One region of the Nocardiopsis sp. LDBS0036 genome, then DNA from elsewhere that is predicted to be linked to it. Evidence: riboswitches for the same ligand, from Rfam matches in the RefSeq annotation. Region 1 holds a riboswitch; each other region holds the start of a gene.
What was found. A riboswitch is a leader RNA that binds a small molecule or an ion and turns the genes downstream of it on or off. The one in region 1 is predicted to bind thiamine pyrophosphate.

Region 1 (4,590 bases):
TGCCGCCCTGGTCGCGGTGATCCTGGTGTGCATGTGGTGGCTGGGGCGCCGGGCGCCCCGGAGGCTGCGGCACGCCAAGCCGGGACGGCCCTCCATGGGCGGGCGGACGCTGCCGCTTCTGGCGGGGCCCTGGCCGGTGGCGGTGTCGTTGGCGCTGGCCGGGCTGGCCATGGGCGCGGGTACCCACCTGGCGCTGTACATGCCCTTCCACGAGGTGACCGAGGTGTTCGGGGGAGCGCTGCGCGGCTGGGTCTCCCAGCTGCTGTGCCTGCCGGCGCTGGTCCGGCTCGTGCTGGCCCTGGGCCAGCCGGGCGACGGCGAGGACGCCGACGCCGATCCGCCGTCGGTCCGCGTCCGAGCGGCCGCTGCGGACGCCGGTGGCGGGGCGGACGGGCCCGCTCCGCCCGGCGGTGCGGCCGGTCTGGCCGATACTGCCGGGGTCAGTGGGTCTAACGGTCCTACCGGCACCCCGGCGACTCCTGTGAGCGATGAGGCCGGCGGCGCTCCCCACAACGGGGGCCCCTCGGACGACGACCGGTGGGAGAACGACCCCGAGGAGGCCCGGACATGAGCGCGCTCGGCGCGGGGGAGGCCGCCCCCAGTCAGGTCGGCCCCGAGCGCCGACCGGGGCGCTCCCTGCCCCGCGGCACCCTGCTGGTGGCCGTGGGCGCCTTCCTGCTCACCCTGGCCGCCCTGCTCCCGCTCTACGTGTACGAGCGGATGGCCCTGCTGCCCGCCGGGGCCGAGTTCGACATCCGCATGCTGGACGAGGACGCCGGTTACCTGGACACCTCCACGTGGTCGTGGGTGGAGTCGGCCGAGCTCAGCAGGGTCACCCGGGTGGACGCCTCCGCGCACGGCGGCGACTGGTCGGCGTGGGAGGTGTCCGTGGACACCTCCGTGCCCGACCGGATGATCGACCACTGGAGCCGCCGCGTCATCGTCGACCGGGAGACCGGCCGGGCGGTCAACTGCTGCGGTGAGCACGTCGACGGCGACCGGGCGGTCCGGCAGGCGGGGCTGGTGTACTTCTGGCCGCCCGGGGACGGGGAGGGCGAGTACCCCTTCTACGACGCCGAGGTGCGGTCCGCGCCGATGCTGGAGTTCCAGGAGTGGGAGGAGGTGGCGGGAGTGCGGGTGCGCCGGTACAGCCAGTGGATCGAGTCCACCCAGATGCCCGACTCGGCCCGCCCCGTGCCCGCCTCCCTGTTCCGCCCCGGGGCCACGGGCACGGTCACCGCCACCCGCTGGCTGGAGGTCAGCCGGACGTTCTGGGTGGAACCGGTCAGCGGGATCGTGGTCAACGCCCACGAGACCCGCGCGGAGACCCTGCGCCCGCAGAACGACAGCGGTGAGGCGCCCCTGCTGTACGCGCGGCTGGTCCTGGCCGAGCAGCAGGTCGCGGCCCAGGCCGAGCAGGCCCGCGTGCGCTCGGTGCTGCTGCGCGCCCTCTCCTCGTGGGCGCCGTGGACGCTGGCCCCGCTCGGCGGCCTGGTCGTGCTGGTCGGCCTGGTCCGGGCCCGGCGGGGCCGGGACGCGCACGGGGGAGCGGAGCGGGGGCCCGAACGCGCGGAGGGGGAGCCCGTCGCGCCGACGCCGGGCTGAGTTCCGACGGAACCGGCGGGCCGTTCGAGCCGCGCCCGGTGCCCCGGGACGGGAAACACCTGAGGATACGGGTGTTCCGGGAGAGAACGAGCCGTTTCGACCGTAGGATCACACCCATGTGCGGTCGTTATGCCCAGTCCCGGAACGTGCACCAGTTGCAGCTCGCCTTCGGCCTGCCCGAGCAGGCCCTTCCCGAGGAGACCGATCCCCGGGCGTGGCCGCCGCTGGAGGAGCTGGACCCGGACTACAACATCTCACCGGGCAGGCCCGTGTACGCGGTGCTCGGACCGCCCCCGCAGGGGGAGGACCGGGGCGAGCCGGGGCCCCGCTCCCTGCACACCCTGCGCTGGGGCCTGGTGCCCTCCTGGGCCAAGGACCGCAACATCGGCTACCGGATGATCAACGCCCGCAGCGAGACCATCGCCGACAAGCCCGCCTTCCGCACGGCCTTCCGGCGCCGCCGCTGCCTGCTGCCCGCCGACGCCTACTACGAGTGGCAGCTGATCGGCAGGGACGGGACCGTGCAGGCCAGCACCTCGCCGGTCACCGACCCCCACCACAAGAAGCGCAAGGCCAAGGCGGACAAGAAGCCCTACTCCATCCACTACCCCGACGACCGGCCCCTGGCCCTGGCGGGGATCTTCGAGCGCTGGCGCGACCCCGAGGTGGCCGAGGACGACCCCGCCGCGTGGGTGTGGAGCTGCGCCGTCGTCACCACCGAGGCCGCCCCCGAACTCGCCCACATCCACGAGCGCATGCCCGTCGTCGTGCCCCCCGAGGACTGGGCGGCCTGGCTGGACCCGGCGACCGGGGCCGACGAGCTGGCCCACCTGCTCCAGGACACCCCCGCCGAGCGCTTCGAGGTGGACGAGGTCTCCACCGACGTCAACAGCATCAAGAACAACCGTCCCGACCTGCTCGAACCGCTCTCCGACACCGGGGGAGACGAGCCGCAGACGCTCTTCTGACCCGGGGGAGCGCGGCACGGCCCCGAGCCGACCGCGCTGTCGGGGGTGGCGTGCGGGAGACACTTTTCTATCCCCGGGACGGTGGACAGCCCCGCTCGGCCGACGGATAGAGTGTCCGGGGCCACACGGACCGGGCACGCCCCGGTCACGCGTGCCCGGGGCGCCCCAGGCGTCCCCACATCTTCATACGCAACGCGGGAGCTCGCGCCATGGCGGGCTGAGAGGGCGACTCAACGGTGTCGCCGACCGCAGAACCTGTTCGGGTAATTCCGACGTAGGGAGGCATGCCATGACGGCTCTCGACGGCCGCGACGTCAGTTCCACCGCCGACCACCGGGTGACCACCGGTCCCATCATGGGATCACGCAAGGTCTACCGGGAGGTCGCCACCCCCGAGGGGCACACCCTCCGCGTCCCGCAGCGCCGGGTGGAACTCAGCAACGGCAGCCACTTCGACCTGTACGACACCTCGGGTCCGTACACCGACGACACCGCGCACATCGACGTCCACCGGGGCCTGGCCCCCACCCGCGGGGAGTGGGCCCACGCGCCCGCCCCGTCCGGCGGCGCGACCACCCAGCTGGCCCACGCCAAGGCCGGGACCATCACCCCCGAGATGCGGTTCGTGGCCGCCCGGGAGGGCGTGGACCCCGAGTTCGTCCGCCAGGAGGTGGCCGTGGGCCGGGCGGTCATCCCCGCCAACCGGTGCCACCCCGAGTCCGAGCCGATGATCATCGGCAAGAACTTCCTGGTCAAGATCAACGCCAACATCGGCAACTCCGCCGTCACCTCCTCCGTGCCCGAGGAGGTGGAGAAGATGGTGTGGGCCACCCGCTGGGGGGCCGACACCGTCATGGACCTGTCCACCGGCAAGCGCATCCACGAGACCCGCGAGCGCATCCTGCGCAACTCGCCCGTCCCGATCGGGACCGTACCCATCTACCAGGCCCTGGAGAAGGTCAACGGCGACCCGGCGGCGCTGAGCTGGGAGGTCTACCGCGACACCGTCATCGAGCAGTGCGAGCAGGGCGTGGACTACATGACCGTCCACGCGGGCGTGCTGCTGCGCTACGTGCCGCTCACCGCCCGCCGGGTCACCGGCATCGTCTCGCGCGGCGGCTCCATCATGGCGGCCTGGTGCCTGGCCCACCACAGGGAGAGCTTCCTGTACACCCACTACGAGGAGCTGTGCGAGATCCTCCGGGAGTACGACGTCACCTTCTCCCTCGGCGACGGGCTGCGGCCGGGGTCGATCGCCGACGCCAACGACGAGGCCCAGTTCGCCGAGCTGCGCACCCTGGGCGAACTCACCCACATCGCCCGCGCGCACGACGTGCAGGTGATGATCGAGGGGCCCGGGCACGTGCCGATGCACAAGATCGCGGAGAACGTGCGCCTGGAGGAGGAGCTGTGCGGCGAGGCGCCGTTCTACACGCTCGGCCCCCTGGCCACCGACGTCGCGCCCGGCTACGACCACATCACCTCCGCGATCGGCGCCGCCCAGATCGGCTGGCTCGGTACGGCGATGCTGTGCTACGTCACCCCCAAGGAGCACCTGGGGCTGCCCGACCGGGACGACGTCAAGACCGGTGTGATCACCTACAAGCTCGCCGCGCACGCCGCCGACCTGGCCAAGGGGCACCCCCGGGCGCAGGAGTGGGACGACGAGCTGTCCAAGGCGCGGTTCGAGTTCCGCTGGCAGGACCAGTTCCACCTGGCCCTGGATCCCGAGACCGCGCAGTCCTTCCACGACCAGACCCTGCCCGCCGAACCCGCCAAGACCGCGCACTTCTGCTCCATGTGCGGGCCGAAGTTCTGCTCCATGAAGATCACGCAGGACGTGCGCAGGTACGCCGAGGAGCACGGGCTGGAGACGGTGGCCGCCATCGAGAAGGGCATGGCCGACAAGTCCGCGGAGTTCGCCGAACAGGGTAAGCGGGTCTACCTGCCCCTGGCGGACCAGGAGACCGCGCAGCACCAGTGAGGGATGGGGCGGGGGCGGCGGCGTCCCCGCCCT
Region 2 (4,590 bases), 720 kb from region 1:
GTGCCCCAGACCCTGGAGGAGGCGCTGGAGTCGCGCCGCAGCGGCGGCGCCCCCGACTGGGCGGTCGAGGGCTGGGTGACCTCCTACGCCGCGATCGCCGCCGGTGAGCTCGACGTGGTCTCGCCCGCCGTCCCCGACCTGACCGGTCATCCCGCCCAGTCCATCGAGGGCTTCCTGCGGCGCCATCCCAGCGCGCTGTCGCACGTCGCGGTCTGACCTCGGCCCCCGTCCCGCGCGCCGCGCCCCGTGCGGGGCGCCCCCTGTGCCGTGGATCTCTCCGGCGCCCGGCCCTTGACCTCAACAAATATTGAGGTAAGAGGCTGGGCGGTGTCGGAAGCAGGCGGTGCGCACCGAGGGAGAACGGCATGCGAGCGGTACAGGTCGAGGAGTTCGGCGGCCCGGAGGTCCTGGTGGTCCGGGACCTGCCCGAGCCCGAGGTGGGACCGGGCCAGGCGCTGGTGGAGGTCGCCGCGGCGAACGTGATGTACCTGGACACCCTGGTCCGCGGCGGCTGGGGGCTGGACTACTTCCCCGTGACTCCCCCCTACGTCCCCGGCGCGGGCGTGGCCGGGCGGGTGGTCCGGATCGGCCCGGGCGTGGACCCGGGATGGGAGGGGGCCGCGGTGGTCGCCGACACCGGGCACGCGGACGGGACGCCGGAAAGGCCCACCCTGCCCGTGGACGGCTACGCCGAACGGGCCGTGGTCCCGGAGTCGGCACTGGTCAGGGTGCCCGAGGAGGTGGACCCCCGGGCGGCGCTGGCCCTGCTGCACGACGGGCCGACCGCGCTGGCGCTGGAGCGGGCGGCGGGCTTCGGACCCAGCACCACGGTCCTGGTCGCCGCGGCCGCCGGAGGGGCGGGCACCCTGGCCGTCCAGCTGGCCCGCAGGGCCGGGGCCCGGGTCATCGGCGCGGCCAGGGGCGGGGCCAAGCTGGCCCTGGTCCGCGAACTGGGCGCGCAGGAGACCGTGGACTACTCCGAGCCGGACTGGCCGGAGCGGGTGCGCGCGCTGACCGGCGGCGCCGGGGTCGACGTGGTCCTGGACGGCGCCGGGGGCGCGCTGGGCGCGGCGGCCTTCGGGACCCTGGCCGACGGCGGCCGGTTCGTCGGCTACGGCTCCGCGGGCGGGAGCTTCACGGAGGTGGACACCGAGGAGGCCGGGCGCCGCGGGATCGAGGTCCTGGGCCTGTTCGACCTCAAGCAGGCCGACGGCGACCGGCAGGACGCCCTGCGGATGGTGCTGGAGATGGCCCGCATGGGCAGGATCACGCCGCACGTGGGGCTGGCCCTGCCGCTGGAGCGGGCCGCCGAGGCGCACGCCGCACTGGAGGGGCGCGCGGTGCTCGGTAAGGCCCTGCTGATCCCCTAGGGCCGGGCGGCGCGGGCCGCCAGGCGCTGGCGCAGAGCGGCGGCGGCGGCCCGGGGGTCCTCCGCTTCCGTGATCGCGCGCACGACCACGACCCGGCGGGCCCCGGCGTCCAGCACGCGGTCGATGTTGTCGACGTCGATCCCGCCGATGGCGAACCAGGGGCGGTCGGTGCCCAGCGCGGCCGCCTCCTCCACCAGCTCCAGCCCGGCGGCCGGGCGGCCCGGCTTGGTGGGGGTCGCCCAGGTCGGTCCGACGCAGAAGTAGTCGCTGCCCGGCTCCTCGGCGGAGGCGGCCGCGGCGGCGACGTCGTTGTTGGAGCGGCCGATCACGGGGTCGGCGCCGATGATGTCGCGGGCCATGGGCACGGGCAGGTCCCGCTGACCCAGGTGGAGGACGTCGGCGCGCACGGCGCGGGCGATGTCGGCGCGGTCGTTGACCGCGAGCAGGGCGCCGTACCGCTCGCACGCCTCCTTCATCACCTCCAGGGCCGCGATCTCCTCGCGTGCCTCCAGGCCCTTGTCCCGGAGCTGGATGATGTCCACTCCCCCGGCCAGGGCCGCGTCGGCGAACTCGGCCAGGTCGCCCCGACCGGTCCGGGCGTCGGTGCACAGGTACAGAAGCGATGCGTCCAGGCGCTTGCGCAGGCTGGTTCCGTGGCTGGTCCTCACACGGTCCACCCTAGGCCCTGGCGCGTTCGGACCCAAGGGCGAGGGACGCGGCGGCGCGCCCCTCCCCCCTTCCCCGCGGGTCAGAAGGCCAGGCTCTGGGCCCGGCGGCGCACCTCGGTGCCCCGGTTCTCGCGCATGGCCTGGATCGGCGTGCCAGGCAGGGAGTCGTCGGGGGTGAACAGCCAGCGCAGGGCCTCCTCGGAGGAGAAGCCCGCGTCGGTGAGCAGCAGCAGCGTCCCCGGCAGACCCTTGACCAGGTCGTCGCCGTCGATGAAGGCGGCGGGAATGGAGAGTTCGCCGTCGCGGACCACACCCATCATGCGGTTCTCGCGGATCAGCGTCTTGATCCGGTTCGGGCTCACGCCCAGCGGAGCGGCGGCCTCCTTGAGGGTCAGCCAGTCGCCGATGAGCGTGTCGATGTCGCGTTGTGTCACACCACCAATCTGCCACATCCGCGCACCTCCTTCCCCCCGGCACGGCGCGCGTCGGCCACGGGTCCTAGAATGGGGACAGACCCCTACATCCCGCGGGAGCCGGGTGGGACCCGGCTGAGAGGGAGGCTGTGAGCCTCCGACCGCACGAACCTGATCCGGATCATGCCGGCGAAGGGAGTGGAAGCCACAGCCGTGCGCACCTCCAACGATCCCCACCGCGACCGCGTCGTCGTGGTCGGCGGCGGCCTGGTCGGCCGGGTCACCGCCTGGCGCGCCGCCCAACGCGGACTGAGCGTCACCCTGGTCGAGTCCGACCCCGCCCGCGCCGCCTCCACCGTGGCCGCGGGCATGCTGACCCCCGCCACCGAGGCCGCGTTCGGCGAGGAGCCCCTCATGGAGCTGGGCATCCGCTCGGCCCGCATGTACGCGGACTTCGTCGCCGAACTGGAGGAGGCCAGCGGCCTGGACGTGGGACACCGCGCCACCGGCACGCTGCTGGTCGCCTTCGACCGCGACGACCTGGCCGTCCTCACCGAACTGCACGCGCTCCAGCGGAGGCTGGGCATCGCCGCCGAGCGCCTCACCGGACGCGAGTGCCGCCGTCTGGAGCCCATGCTCGCCCCGTCCGTGCGCGGCGGCGTCCTGGCCCCCGACGACCACTCCGTGGATCCGCGGCGGCTGCTGCGCGCCCTGACCGCCGCGGGCGCACGCGCGGGCGTCACCGAGGTCCGCGGGCGGGTCGGGGAGGTCCTCTCCCCCGGCCCCGGGGGCTCCCGGCTGGGCGTGCGCCTGGCCGGGGAGGCCGAGGCGGGGCGGACCCTGCCCGCGCACCAGGTGGTGCTGGCCGCGGGCTGCTGGGGCAACGGCGTCGTGGTCCCCGAACCCGTCGTCCCGCCGCTGCGCCCGGTCAAGGGACAGCTGCTGCGCGCCCGGGTGCCCGAGGGCGAGCCGCCGCTCGTCAGCCGGACCGTCCGCGGCCTGGTCCGGGGCTTCCCGACCTACCTGGTGCCGCGCGCCGACGGCGAGGTCGTCATCGGCGCCACCCAGGAGGAGCTGGGCCACGACACCTCGCTCACCGTCGGGGGGCTCTGGCAGGTGCTGCGGGACGCGCGCGAACTCGTCCCCGGGGTGAGCGAGCTGGAGGTCACCGAGACCTGCGTCGGGCTGCGCCCCGGCTCGCCCGACAACGAGCCCCTCCTGGGGCCCACACGGGTCCCGGGACTGCACCTGGCCGCCGGGCACTTCCGGCACGGGGTCCTGCTGACCCCGGTGACCGGGGAGGCCATGGCCCGGGCCCTGACCGACGGAGACCTGCCCGAGTACGCCCGCCGTTTCACGGCACGACGCGCAAGTAGGTAGTAGCAGTGGAACTGATCATCAACGGCGACCGCCGCGAGTTCGCCGACGACACGACCGTGGAAGCGGTCGTGCGCGACCTGACCGGCGCCGAGGCCCCCGGCGGTGTCGCCGTGGCCGTCAACGACGAGGTGGTGCGCCGGACCGCGTGGGCCGCGAGCCCGCTCAACCAGGGCGACCGCGTGGACGTCCTCACCGCGGTGCAGGGAGGCTGAGCATGAACGACGACCTCGTGATCGCGGGAACCTCCTTCGGGTCCCGGCTGATCACCGGAACCGGCGGAGCGCCCTCCCTGGAGGTCCTGGAGGAGGCCCTGATCGCCTCCGGAACCGAGCTGACCACGGTGGCGATGCGCCGGGTCTCCCCCGGCACCCGGGGGTCGGTGTGGGACGTCCTGACCCGCAACAAGATCCGGGCGCTGCCCAACACCGCCGGATGCTTCACCGCCGTGGACGCGGTGCGCACCGCCCGCCTGGGCCGCGAGGCGCTGGAGACCGACTGGGTCAAGCTGGAGGTGGTGGCGGACGAGCACACGCTGCTGCCCGACCCCGTCGAGCTGCTGGAGGCCGCCGAACAACTGGTGGACGAGGGCTTCACCGTGCTGCCCTACACCAACGACGACCCCGTGCTGGCCCGGCGCCTGGAGCAGGTGGGCTGCGCCGCGGTGATGCCCCTGGCCGCCCCGATCGGCTCGGGGCTGGGCATCCGCAACCCGCACAACCTGGAGCTGATCGTCGAGCAGGCCGGTGTGCCCGTCATCGT
Region 3 (4,590 bases), 2.4 Mb from region 1:
GAGCTGGCGAGCGCCAACGCGCGCACCCTGACCCGCAAGGTGCTGGAGCTGCGCTACGCCATCGAGCTGGAGGAGAAGCTCACCAAGGACGAGATCATGGAGGGCTACCTCAACCTCGCCTACTTCGGCCAGAACGCGTACGGCATCGAGGTCGCCGCCGAGCGCTACTTCTCCGTCCCGGCCTCCGAGCTCGACCCCGCGCAGGCCGCCACGATCGTGGCGCTGGTGCGCGCGCCCTCGTACTACGACCCGCTCACCAACCCCGAGGCCTCCGTCGAGCGCCGCAACCTGGTGCTGGACCGGATGGTCGCCACCGGACACCTGGAGAGCGCGCAGGCGCAGGAGTACAAGAGCCGGGGCCTGGAGGTGGACGAGACCCCGCGCGCGGGCAGCTGCTTCAGCAGCGAGCAGCCCTTCTTCTGCGACTACGTCATGCGGTGGCTGGGCGGCTCCGACGCGCTCGCCGGGACCCAGGAGGAGCGCGACCGGATACTGGAGCGGGGCGGCATCACCGTGCGCACCACCCTGGACCTGGACATGCAGGAGGCCGCCGAGCAGGCGATCGAGCGCTACGTCCCCGCGGGCGACTCCCACAAGTTCGCCGCCGAGGTCCTCGTGGAGCCCGGTACCGGCCGGGTGCGGGTGATGGCCCAGAACATGCGCTACGGCTTCGACGACGAGCCGGGCACCACCTCGATCAACCTGTCCGTGGACCACGAGGACGGCGGGTCGCTGGGCTACCAGGCGGGTTCGACGTTCAAGCCGTTCACCCTGGCCGCCGCCCTGGACGCCGGGCTCAAGTACGACACCAGCTTCTCCTCGCCCGAGTCCACGACGGTGAGCGGCCTGGAGAACTGCGAGGGCGGCAGGATGGCGCCCTGGGACGTGCGCAACGCCGGGGAGAGCGACGGCGGCAGGCACAACATGATCAGCGGGACGAAGGGCTCGGTGAACACCTACTTCGCCCAGCTCCAGGAGCGCGTCGGCCTGTGCGAGACGGCGGAGATGGCCCAGAGCCTGGGCATCCACCGCGCGGACGGCGAGGACCTGCAGGTGTGGAGCTCCTTCACCCTGGGCGACCAGGAGGTCTCCCCGCTCACCATGGCCAGCGCCTACGCCGTCTTCGCCTCCCGGGGCACCTACTGCGAGCCGGTCCCCGTGGCCTCGGTCCTCTTCGAGGGCGAGGACGGCGAGGAGGTCGAGATGGGCACCGAGTGCGAGGAGGGCGCGCTGGACACCGAGGTCGCCGACGGCGTCAACCACCTGCTCCAGCAGACCTTCGAGGGCGGTACCGCCAACGGCCTGGAGATCGGACGCCCTGTGGCGGGCAAGACCGGCACCACCGACAGCGCGGCCTACGCGTGGTTCGCGGGCTACACCCCGAACCTGGCCGGGACCGTGGTGGTCGGCGACATCCGGGGCGGGGAGCAGCACACGCTCCAGGGCGTGACCATCGGCGACCGCTACTACGGCATCGTCTACGGGGCCACGCTGCCCGGCCCGATCTGGCAGGCCACCATGCGCGAGGCCGTGGCGGACCTGCCGGAGGAGGAGTTCGCCCCCTCGCCGAAGGTCTACGGCAAGGCCTCGGACAAGCCGTCGGGCGGCGGTGGCGACAACGGTGACAGTGACGACAGTGACGCCGGTGGAGGCGATGGAGGCACGGCTGGCGGTGACGGCGGCGTCGCGGCCGGTGGTGGTGGCGGTGGCGGCGGTGCCGGGGGTGACGATGGCTCGACCGGCGGCGGTGGCACCGGTGACGGCGGTGGGGGAGCCACCGGCGGTGGTGGCGGGGGTTCGACCGGGGGTGGTGGCGGTACCGGAGGCGGCGGAGGATCGACCGACGGCGGTGGAGGCACCGGTGACGGCGACGGCGGGGGTTCAACCGGTGGAGGCGGCGGTACCGGTGGCGGCGGCGGTGGTGGTGGAGACGGCAGCGGTACCGGCGGAGGCGGCGGCGGTACCGGTGGCGGCGAGTCCCCGGGCGGGGACGGCGGCGCGCCCTGGGGCGGCGCGACCCCGGGACCGCAGGTGCCCGAGGGCGGCGCCAGTCCCGGGGGCTGAGGCCCCGACGTGCGCTGACGCGACCCGGGAACACCCCGGCGCTCCCCCTTGTTCATAATGGACGAAACCGACAGGGGAGCGCGCGAGCGCTGAGAGTGCGGCACCAGGCCGCAGACCCTTACACACCTGATCTGGGTCATGCCAGCGAAGGAAGTCGTAGGAACCGTCACCGGTGGCGTGCTCCCGCGCACCGGGGACGTCCCGGCGCGCACGGAACGCGTTCCGGCGCCGCTCTCGGCCGCACGGGCCCCTCGCATCCCCCGGCGAAGGGACACCATATGAAGAGGGACACCACCCCCCAGGGCGCCGGCTTCCGGCGCGACCTCCTCGGCCGACTGCGGAGCTGGCGCACCGTCGACATCGTCGTGGCCTCCGTGATCGGCGTCGCGGTCGGCGTGGTCTTCTGGCTCTGGAACATCGTCTGGTCGGTCACGACCCCGCTGTTCGTCGGCTTCCCGCCCGCGCAGGCCGTCGTCTACGGCATGTGGCTGATCTCCGGCGTACTGGGCGGCCTGATCATCCGCAAGCCCGGTGCGGCCCTGCTCACCGCCATCGCCGCCGCCTCGGTCTCGGCGCTCCTGGGCACCCAGTGGGGGATCATGGTCATCCTCGACGGCGCCCTCCAGGGCATCCTGCCCGAACTCGTCTTCCTCGCCTTCGGCTACCGCCGCTGGGGCATGGGCGTGGCCGTCCTCGCGGCGGCGGTCGCGGGCGTCTCCCCCGCCATCCGCGACAACCTCGCCTACAACGTGACCTGGCCGCTGTCCTACCAGGTCACCTACGGCGTCATCGTGGTGGTCAGCGCCGCCCTCATCGCGGGCGTGGGCTCCCGCCTGCTCACCACCGCCCTGGCCCGCTCCGGGGCGCTGGCCCCCTTCCCGTCCGCGAGGGGCTGACCGTGGCCTCCGCGAACGGGCGCCGGACGGCGGCCGGGGGCCCGGGCGCGCGCGTGGAGCTCTCCGGCTGGGGCTGGCGGCACTCGGGCCGCGGGTCCCACGCGCTGCGCGGCGTGGACCTGGTGATCGAGCCGGGCGAGCGCGTGCTGCTGCTGGGCGCCTCCGGCGCGGGCAAGTCCACCCTGCTGCACTCACTGGCCGGTCTGACCGGCGAGGACGCCGCCATCAGCGGCGACCACGAGGGCACCCTGCTCCTGGACGGCGAGCCCGCCGACCGGAGCCGGGGCTCGGTCGGCCTGGTCAGCCAGGACCCCGAGACGCAGCTGGTGATGGCGCGCGCGGGCGACGACGTCGCCTTCGGCCCGGAGAACCTGGGCGTGGCACCCGACCTCATCTGGCCCCGGGTCCACGAGGCACTGGAGGCCGTGGGCTTCCCGTACGGACCGCGCCACCCCACCGGGGCGCTGTCGGGCGGTGAGAAGCAGCGCCTGGTGATCGCCGGGGCCCTGGCGATGCGCCCCCGCCTGCTGCTGCTGGACGAGCCCACCGCCAACCTCGACCCCGCCGGGGCCGCGCTGGTGCGCGGCGTGCTGGCCCGCCTGCTCGCCGAGACCGAGGCGACCCTGGTGCTGGTCGAGCACCGCGTGGCCGACGTCGTGGACCTGGTGGACCGGGTCGTGGTCGTGGCGCCCGGCGGCGGGGTCGTCGCCGACGGCCCGCCGGGAACGGTGTTCGCCGAGCACGGGCGCTCGCTGGCCGCGCAGGGAGTGTGGGTGCCCGGGCACGAGCCCGCGCCCGTCCTGGCGCCCGCGCCGGGCGGGGAGCCCCTGCTGGAGGCCGTGGGCGTCACGGCGCGCACCCCGAGCCAGCTCGGCGTGCGCGCGGCGCCCCGGCGCACGGTGTTCGAGGGGGTGGACGCCACCGTCCGAGCCGGAACCGCGACCGCCCTGACCGGACCCAACGGCGCGGGCAAGTCCACGCTGCTGACCCTGCTCGCCGGACTGTCCAGGCCCCACCGGGGGGCGGTGCTGCCGCGCGGGCCGTTGGCCGGGGCCGACCCGCGCCCGCTCGTGCGCTGGCCCGCCCGCAGGCTGGCCCGGCACGTGGGCACGGTCTTCCAGCACGCCGAGGACCAGTTCGTCACCGCCACCGTGCGCGACGAGCTGCGCTTCGCCCCGCTGCGCGCGGGTATGGGCGAGGCCGAGACCGAGGCCTGGGTGGGCGAGCTGATGGAGCGTCTGCGCCTGTCCGCGCTGGCCGACGTGCACCCCTACACGCTCTCGGGCGGGGAGAAGCGGCGGCTGTCGGTGGCCACGGCGCTCAGCTCGGGCCCCGCGCACGCGCCCGACGCGCTCGTCCTCGACGAGCCCACCTTCGGTCAGGACACCCGGACCTGGACCGAACTCGTGGAGCTGCTCGCCACCCTGCGGTCCGCGGGCCGCGCGGTGGTCATGGCCACCCACGACGACCTGCTGCTGCGCAGTCTGGCCGACGCGCGGGTGCGCGTGGCCGGGGGCCGGGCCGTCCAGGAGGCCGCCGCACCGGGCGCCGGGGCGGAGCCGCCCGGCCCGCCGGAGCCGACCGGGCCCGCGGGGCACGCGGCGGCGGGAAGGGGGAGCCGTGGCTGACC
Region 4 (4,590 bases), 2.9 Mb from region 1:
TGCACGCGGCCGGGCAGTGGAACGCGCTGAGCATGCTGCTGTGCGGCAAGCGGGTGGTGCTGTCCACCGACCGCAGCTTCCGCCCGGACCGGGTGCTGGAGACGGCGCACCGGGAGGGCGTGCACGTGCTCCAGCTGGTGGGCGACGCCATGGCCCGCCCGCTGGCCCGCCACCTGCTCACCGAACCGGGGCTGTGCCCTGATCTGGCCTCGATCCGCTCCGGCGGCACCCCGCTCACCCCGGCGGTGCGCGCGCTGTGGCACGCCTGGCGCGAGGACGTGACCCTCTCCGACGCCTACGGTGGCTCGGAGACGGGTGTGTGCGGGTCGGCGACCGGCGCAGAACCGGCCGGTCCGGCGGAGGCCCCGTCCGGGCCCGGCCCCTCGGGCAGCCGCAGCTTCACCATGGGCGGCAGCATCGCGGTGCTGGACGCGTCCCTGCGCCCGCTGCCCCCGGGTTCGCGGGAGGTGGGGCGGATCGCGCGCACCGGACGGATCCCGCTGGGCTACTACAACGACCCCCTGGCGACCGCGCGCACCTTCCCCACCGACGCCGAGGGGCGCCGATGGGCGCTGTCGGGCGACTTCGGGACCTGGGACGCCGACGGTTCGATCGCGCTGCTGGGACGCGGCAGCGCGGTGATCAACACCGCCGGGGAGAAGGTCTACCCCGAGGAGGTGGAGGCCGCGCTCAAGGCTCACCCCTCGGTGGAGGACGCCATCGTGGTGCCCTCGCCCGACGAGTACCTCGGGCAGCGGGTGACCGCGCTGGTCTCGCTGGCCGCGAACGCCCGTCTGGAGGAGGCCGAACTGCGCGCGTACTGCCGTGTGCGGCTGGCGGGGTTCAAGGTGCCGCGTACCGTGCACTTCGTGGACCGGGTGCGGCGTACGGCGGTCGGCAAGCAGGACTACCGGTGGGCGACGTCGGTCACCGGGACCGGTGCGCCCGCTCCGGCCGTCCCGACCGTTTCCTGAGCCCGTTCCGGATCCCAGGACCCCCGCCGGGTTCCGCGACGGGCCCGGGGCCGGACTCCGGAACGGGAGCCTGACCGTGCCGGAGACGGCGCTCGCGGCCGGGCAGCCGGCCTCCTCGGCGGTCTGCTGCGGAACTCCGCACCCGGGCGGTACCGGACCCTTCATTTCGGGCACAGGGTCAATATGGACTTACCCAGCCGAAACAGGGGTTTCGCAGGCCGTCGGCCGCTCTGGACCCCCTCCGCCACCGCTAGACTGGCGTCGCCTGGTCCAAGGCCCCACGGTTTCCCCTCCCCCGCTCCGACCGGTTCGCACACTCCCGGCCGGGGCCGACCGGCCCACCCCGCCTCCGGTCGAGGCCGTGGACCGCGAGGACCACCTTTGACCCACCCCTCCACCCGTGCACACGGTGCGCGTGCGGTGACACCACTAGGACGGAGGACGGCGCGCTTCCCCGGGCCCCGCCCGAAGCGCTCCCAAGAACCCAGATGCCCAACTCAGTAGGCAGCTACATCTTCAACGCGGTGCGCGGCGGCGCCGTGGGCGCCTCGGAGGCCCTTCCCGGTATCAGCGGCGGCACGGTCGCCCTCATCGTCGGTCTCTACGACAAGCTCATCGGCGGCGCCGGCCACATGGTCAGCGGTGTCAGGCGCTACGTCACCGACGTCCCGCGCGGACGCGGGAGGGAGCGCGCCCAGGAGCAGTTCCGCCAGGTGGACTGGAGCGTGCTGGTCCCCGCGCTCGTCGGCATGGTGGCCTTCCTCGGCATGGCGGCCGTGGTCCTCGCCCCGCTGGTCGAGTCGCACACCCAGTACGCGTACGCGCTGTTCTTCGGCCTGGTCCTGGCCTGCCTGTGGATTCCCTACACCGGTGCGGGCCACAGGTGGCGGGCCTGGCACTACCTCGTCGCCCTGGTCTTCGCCGCGGGCGCGTTCTTCCTCACCGGCCTGCCCGGCGCCAACCTGCCCACCCACCCGGTCGTCGTCTTCCTCGCCGCGGCGGTGGCCGTCTGCGCCCTGGTGCTGCCAGGGCTGTCCGGATCCTTCATCCTGCTCACGCTGGGTCTGTACGAACCCACGATCAGCGCGGTCGGGGACATGGACGTCGCCTACCTCTCGGTGTTCGCGCTCGGCATGCTCACGGGCCTGTCGCTGTTCGTGAAGCTGCTCCAGCACCTGCTGGAGAACTTCCACCACATGACCCTGGTGGTCCTCACCGGCCTCATGGCCGGTTCGCTGCGCGCCCTGTGGCCCTGGCAGGACGAGGACCGCACGTTCCTGGCCCCCACCGACGTCCCGGTGACAGTCGGCCTGATGGCGGTCGGCTTCGCGATCGTGGCGGCGGCCATCGTCTGGGAGCGCCGCAAGCGCCTCCACATGGAGGAAGCCGAACTCCACCGGACCCCCACCCACGTCTGAGAACGGGAACGACAACCGCATGACAACGAATCTGCTGATGACCGCGGCCTCGACGACGGACGTCGACGTCGCCCACGAGTACGAGGGGTTCATCGGGTGGGTCCTGAGCCTGATGACGACCCTGGGCGAACCCGGTGTCGGCGTGGCGCTGTTCATCGAGACCTTCTTCCCGCCGATGCCCAGTGAGGCGGTCCTGCCCGGCGCCGGGTTCCTCGCCTACGCCGGGCACATGAACGTGTGGCTCGCCATCCTGTGGGCGACGATCGGCTGCCTGGTCGGCGCGTGGGGCTTCTACGCGATCGGCGCGCTCCTGGGCCGCGAGCGCACGGCCTGGCTGGTCGAGAAGACCCCGCTGCTGGAGATCGAGGACTTCTACAAGGCCGAGCGCTTCTTCACCCGCTTCGGCGGCGTCGCCGTCCTGCTGGGCCGGTGCGTGCCCCTGGTCCGCAGCTTCATCTCGGTGCCCGCCGGGATCGAGCGGATGCCCCTGTTCAAGTTCTCGCTGTACACGGTCATCGGCTCGGCGGTGTGGAACACGATCTGGATCGGCCTCGGCTACGTCTTCGGCCCGGCCATCGAGCCCATCCTCGCCCAGTGGAGCGGCGTGATCAGCAACATCGTGGTCGTGATCATCGGCCTGCTGGTGCTGTGGTTCATCCTGGCCCGCGTCTACAAGCGCACCAGGGCCCGCCGGACCGAGGGCACCTCCGCCTGAGGCGCCTTTCCCTCGGGGTTCCGTCCCCCGTGAAAACCCTCCAGGGGTCCGCCCGCGTACCCGGGCGGACCCCTTCGCGCTTGTGTGGGTATCCTGCCCGGAACGCACCACAGACACATAATGACCGGGGCCGCCGAGGCGGCTCCGGAGGCGCGGGGTGCCGGGACACGTTCCCGGCTGAGAGCACACCCGTCGAACCTGCCCTAGTTAGCACTAGCGAAGGAACGCCATGAGCGCGTACAACATCGTGTCCATCGCCGGCAGCGACCCCAGCGGGGGCGCGGGCGTCCAGGCCGACCTCAAGGCCTTCTCCGCGCACGGGACCTTCGGGATGACGGTGATCGCCGCGCTGACCGCCCAGTCCACGCTCGGCGTCACCGGGGTCCACCCGATCCCCGCGCGCTTCGTCGCCCACCAGATGGACACCCTCTTCGCCGACGCCGTCGTGCACGCGGTCAAGGTGGGCATGCTGGGCACCTCGGAGGTCACCGAGGCCGTGGCCGAGGCGATCGACCGCCACGCGCTGCCGAACGTGGTGGTGGACCCGGTGATGGTCGCCAAGAGCGGGGACCGGCTGCTGGAGGCCTCGGCCGTCGACGCGCTGCGCACCAAGCTCCTGCCCCGCGCGGACCTGGTCACCCCGAACCTGCCCGAGGCCGCGGACCTGCTGGAGGAGCCCGAGGCGACCGACCTGGCGTCCATGCGCGCCCAGGCCTGGCGGCTGCTGGAGCTGGGCCCGCGCCGGGTCCTGCTCAAGGGCGGCCACCTGCCCGGCGGGGAGAGCGTCGACGTCCTGGTCGCCCGGGACGCCGACCCGGTCGAGTTCCGCGCCCCGAGGGTGGTCACCCGCAACACGCACGGCACCGGGTGCACGCTGTCCTCCTCGATCGCGGCCCTGCTGCCGCAGCGGCCGGACGTGGCCGCCGCTGTGGGCGACGCCAAGGACTACCTGACCGAGGCCATCCGGCGCGCCGACGAGATCGACGCGGGCGGCGGGCAGGGCCCGGTGCACCACTTCCACGCCTGGTGGTAGCAGCGGCGTCCGGATGAGGGAACGCCGAGGGGGGACCGGCTCCGCGCCGGTCCCCCCTCCTCGTTCCGCCCTCTGCTGGAGGCGCGGCCCCTACCGGGTCAGACCTTGGTCACGTCCTCCATGACCTTGTCCGGGTCCCTCCAGTCGGGGTGGGCGAAGAACTTGCGCGTCTCAGCCACGATGACCGGGGACAGCAGCAGGAGGCCGATGAGGTTGGGCAGGGCCATCAGGCCGTTGGCGATGTCGCTGAACAGCCAGACCGAGTCCAGGCTGGCGACCGAGCCCACGTAGATGACGGCGATGAACACCAGGCGGTAGGGCAGGACCAGGCGGCGGCCGCCCAGGAACACCATGCAGCGCTCGCCGTAGTAGGCCCATCCGAGCAGGGTGGTGAGGGCGAACACGGCCACCGCGACGGCCACGATGACGGCGCCGGCCGGGGCGAGCGCG

Region 2: linked by a shared signal. The riboswitch ahead of thiO (glycine oxidase ThiO) and the one ahead of thiC (phosphomethylpyrimidine synthase ThiC) in region 1 are both predicted to bind thiamine pyrophosphate.
Region 3: linked by a shared signal. The riboswitch ahead of UIS43_RS22835 (ECF transporter S component) and the one ahead of thiC (phosphomethylpyrimidine synthase ThiC) in region 1 are both predicted to bind thiamine pyrophosphate.
Region 4: linked by a shared signal. The riboswitch ahead of thiD (bifunctional hydroxymethylpyrimidine kinase/phosphomethylpyrimidine kinase) and the one ahead of thiC (phosphomethylpyrimidine synthase ThiC) in region 1 are both predicted to bind thiamine pyrophosphate.

What each region holds. Positions count from the first base shown of each region.
Region 1 covers NZ_CP141103.1:2,920,561-2,925,150, reverse strand. Annotated here, with positions in the region: gene UIS43_RS12205 (alpha-(1->3)-arabinofuranosyltransferase) at 1-571, shown strand, start outside; gene UIS43_RS12200 (DUF3068 domain-containing protein) at 568-1,605, shown strand; gene UIS43_RS12195 (SOS response-associated peptidase) at 1,722-2,573, shown strand; TPP riboswitch at 2,758-2,869, shown strand; gene thiC (phosphomethylpyrimidine synthase ThiC) at 2,863-4,557, shown strand; gene UIS43_RS12185 (methyltransferase domain-containing protein) at 4,589-4,590, opposite strand, start outside.
Region 2 covers NZ_CP141103.1:2,204,862-2,209,451, forward strand. Annotated here, with positions in the region: gene UIS43_RS09180 (SDR family oxidoreductase) at 1-216, shown strand, start outside; gene UIS43_RS09185 (zinc-binding dehydrogenase) at 366-1,370, shown strand; gene thiE (thiamine phosphate synthase) at 1,367-2,038, opposite strand; gene UIS43_RS09195 (Rv2175c family DNA-binding protein) at 2,119-2,472, opposite strand; TPP riboswitch at 2,555-2,666, shown strand; gene thiO (glycine oxidase ThiO) at 2,635-3,831, shown strand; gene thiS (sulfur carrier protein ThiS) at 3,837-4,043, shown strand; gene UIS43_RS09210 (thiazole synthase) at 4,046-4,590, shown strand, end outside.
Region 3 covers NZ_CP141103.1:5,335,495-5,340,084, forward strand. Annotated here, with positions in the region: gene UIS43_RS22830 (transglycosylase domain-containing protein) at 1-2,064, shown strand, start outside; TPP riboswitch at 2,127-2,234, shown strand; gene UIS43_RS22835 (ECF transporter S component) at 2,343-2,960, shown strand; gene UIS43_RS22840 (ABC transporter ATP-binding protein) at 2,963-4,588, shown strand.
Region 4 covers NZ_CP141103.1:5,816,746-5,821,335, reverse strand. Annotated here, with positions in the region: gene UIS43_RS24795 (acyl-CoA synthetase) at 1-974, shown strand, start outside; gene UIS43_RS24790 (DUF368 domain-containing protein) at 1,463-2,392, shown strand; gene UIS43_RS24785 (DedA family protein) at 2,412-3,107, shown strand; TPP riboswitch at 3,251-3,349, shown strand; gene thiD (bifunctional hydroxymethylpyrimidine kinase/phosphomethylpyrimidine kinase) at 3,337-4,140, shown strand; gene UIS43_RS24775 (sodium:alanine symporter family protein) at 4,239-4,590, opposite strand, start outside.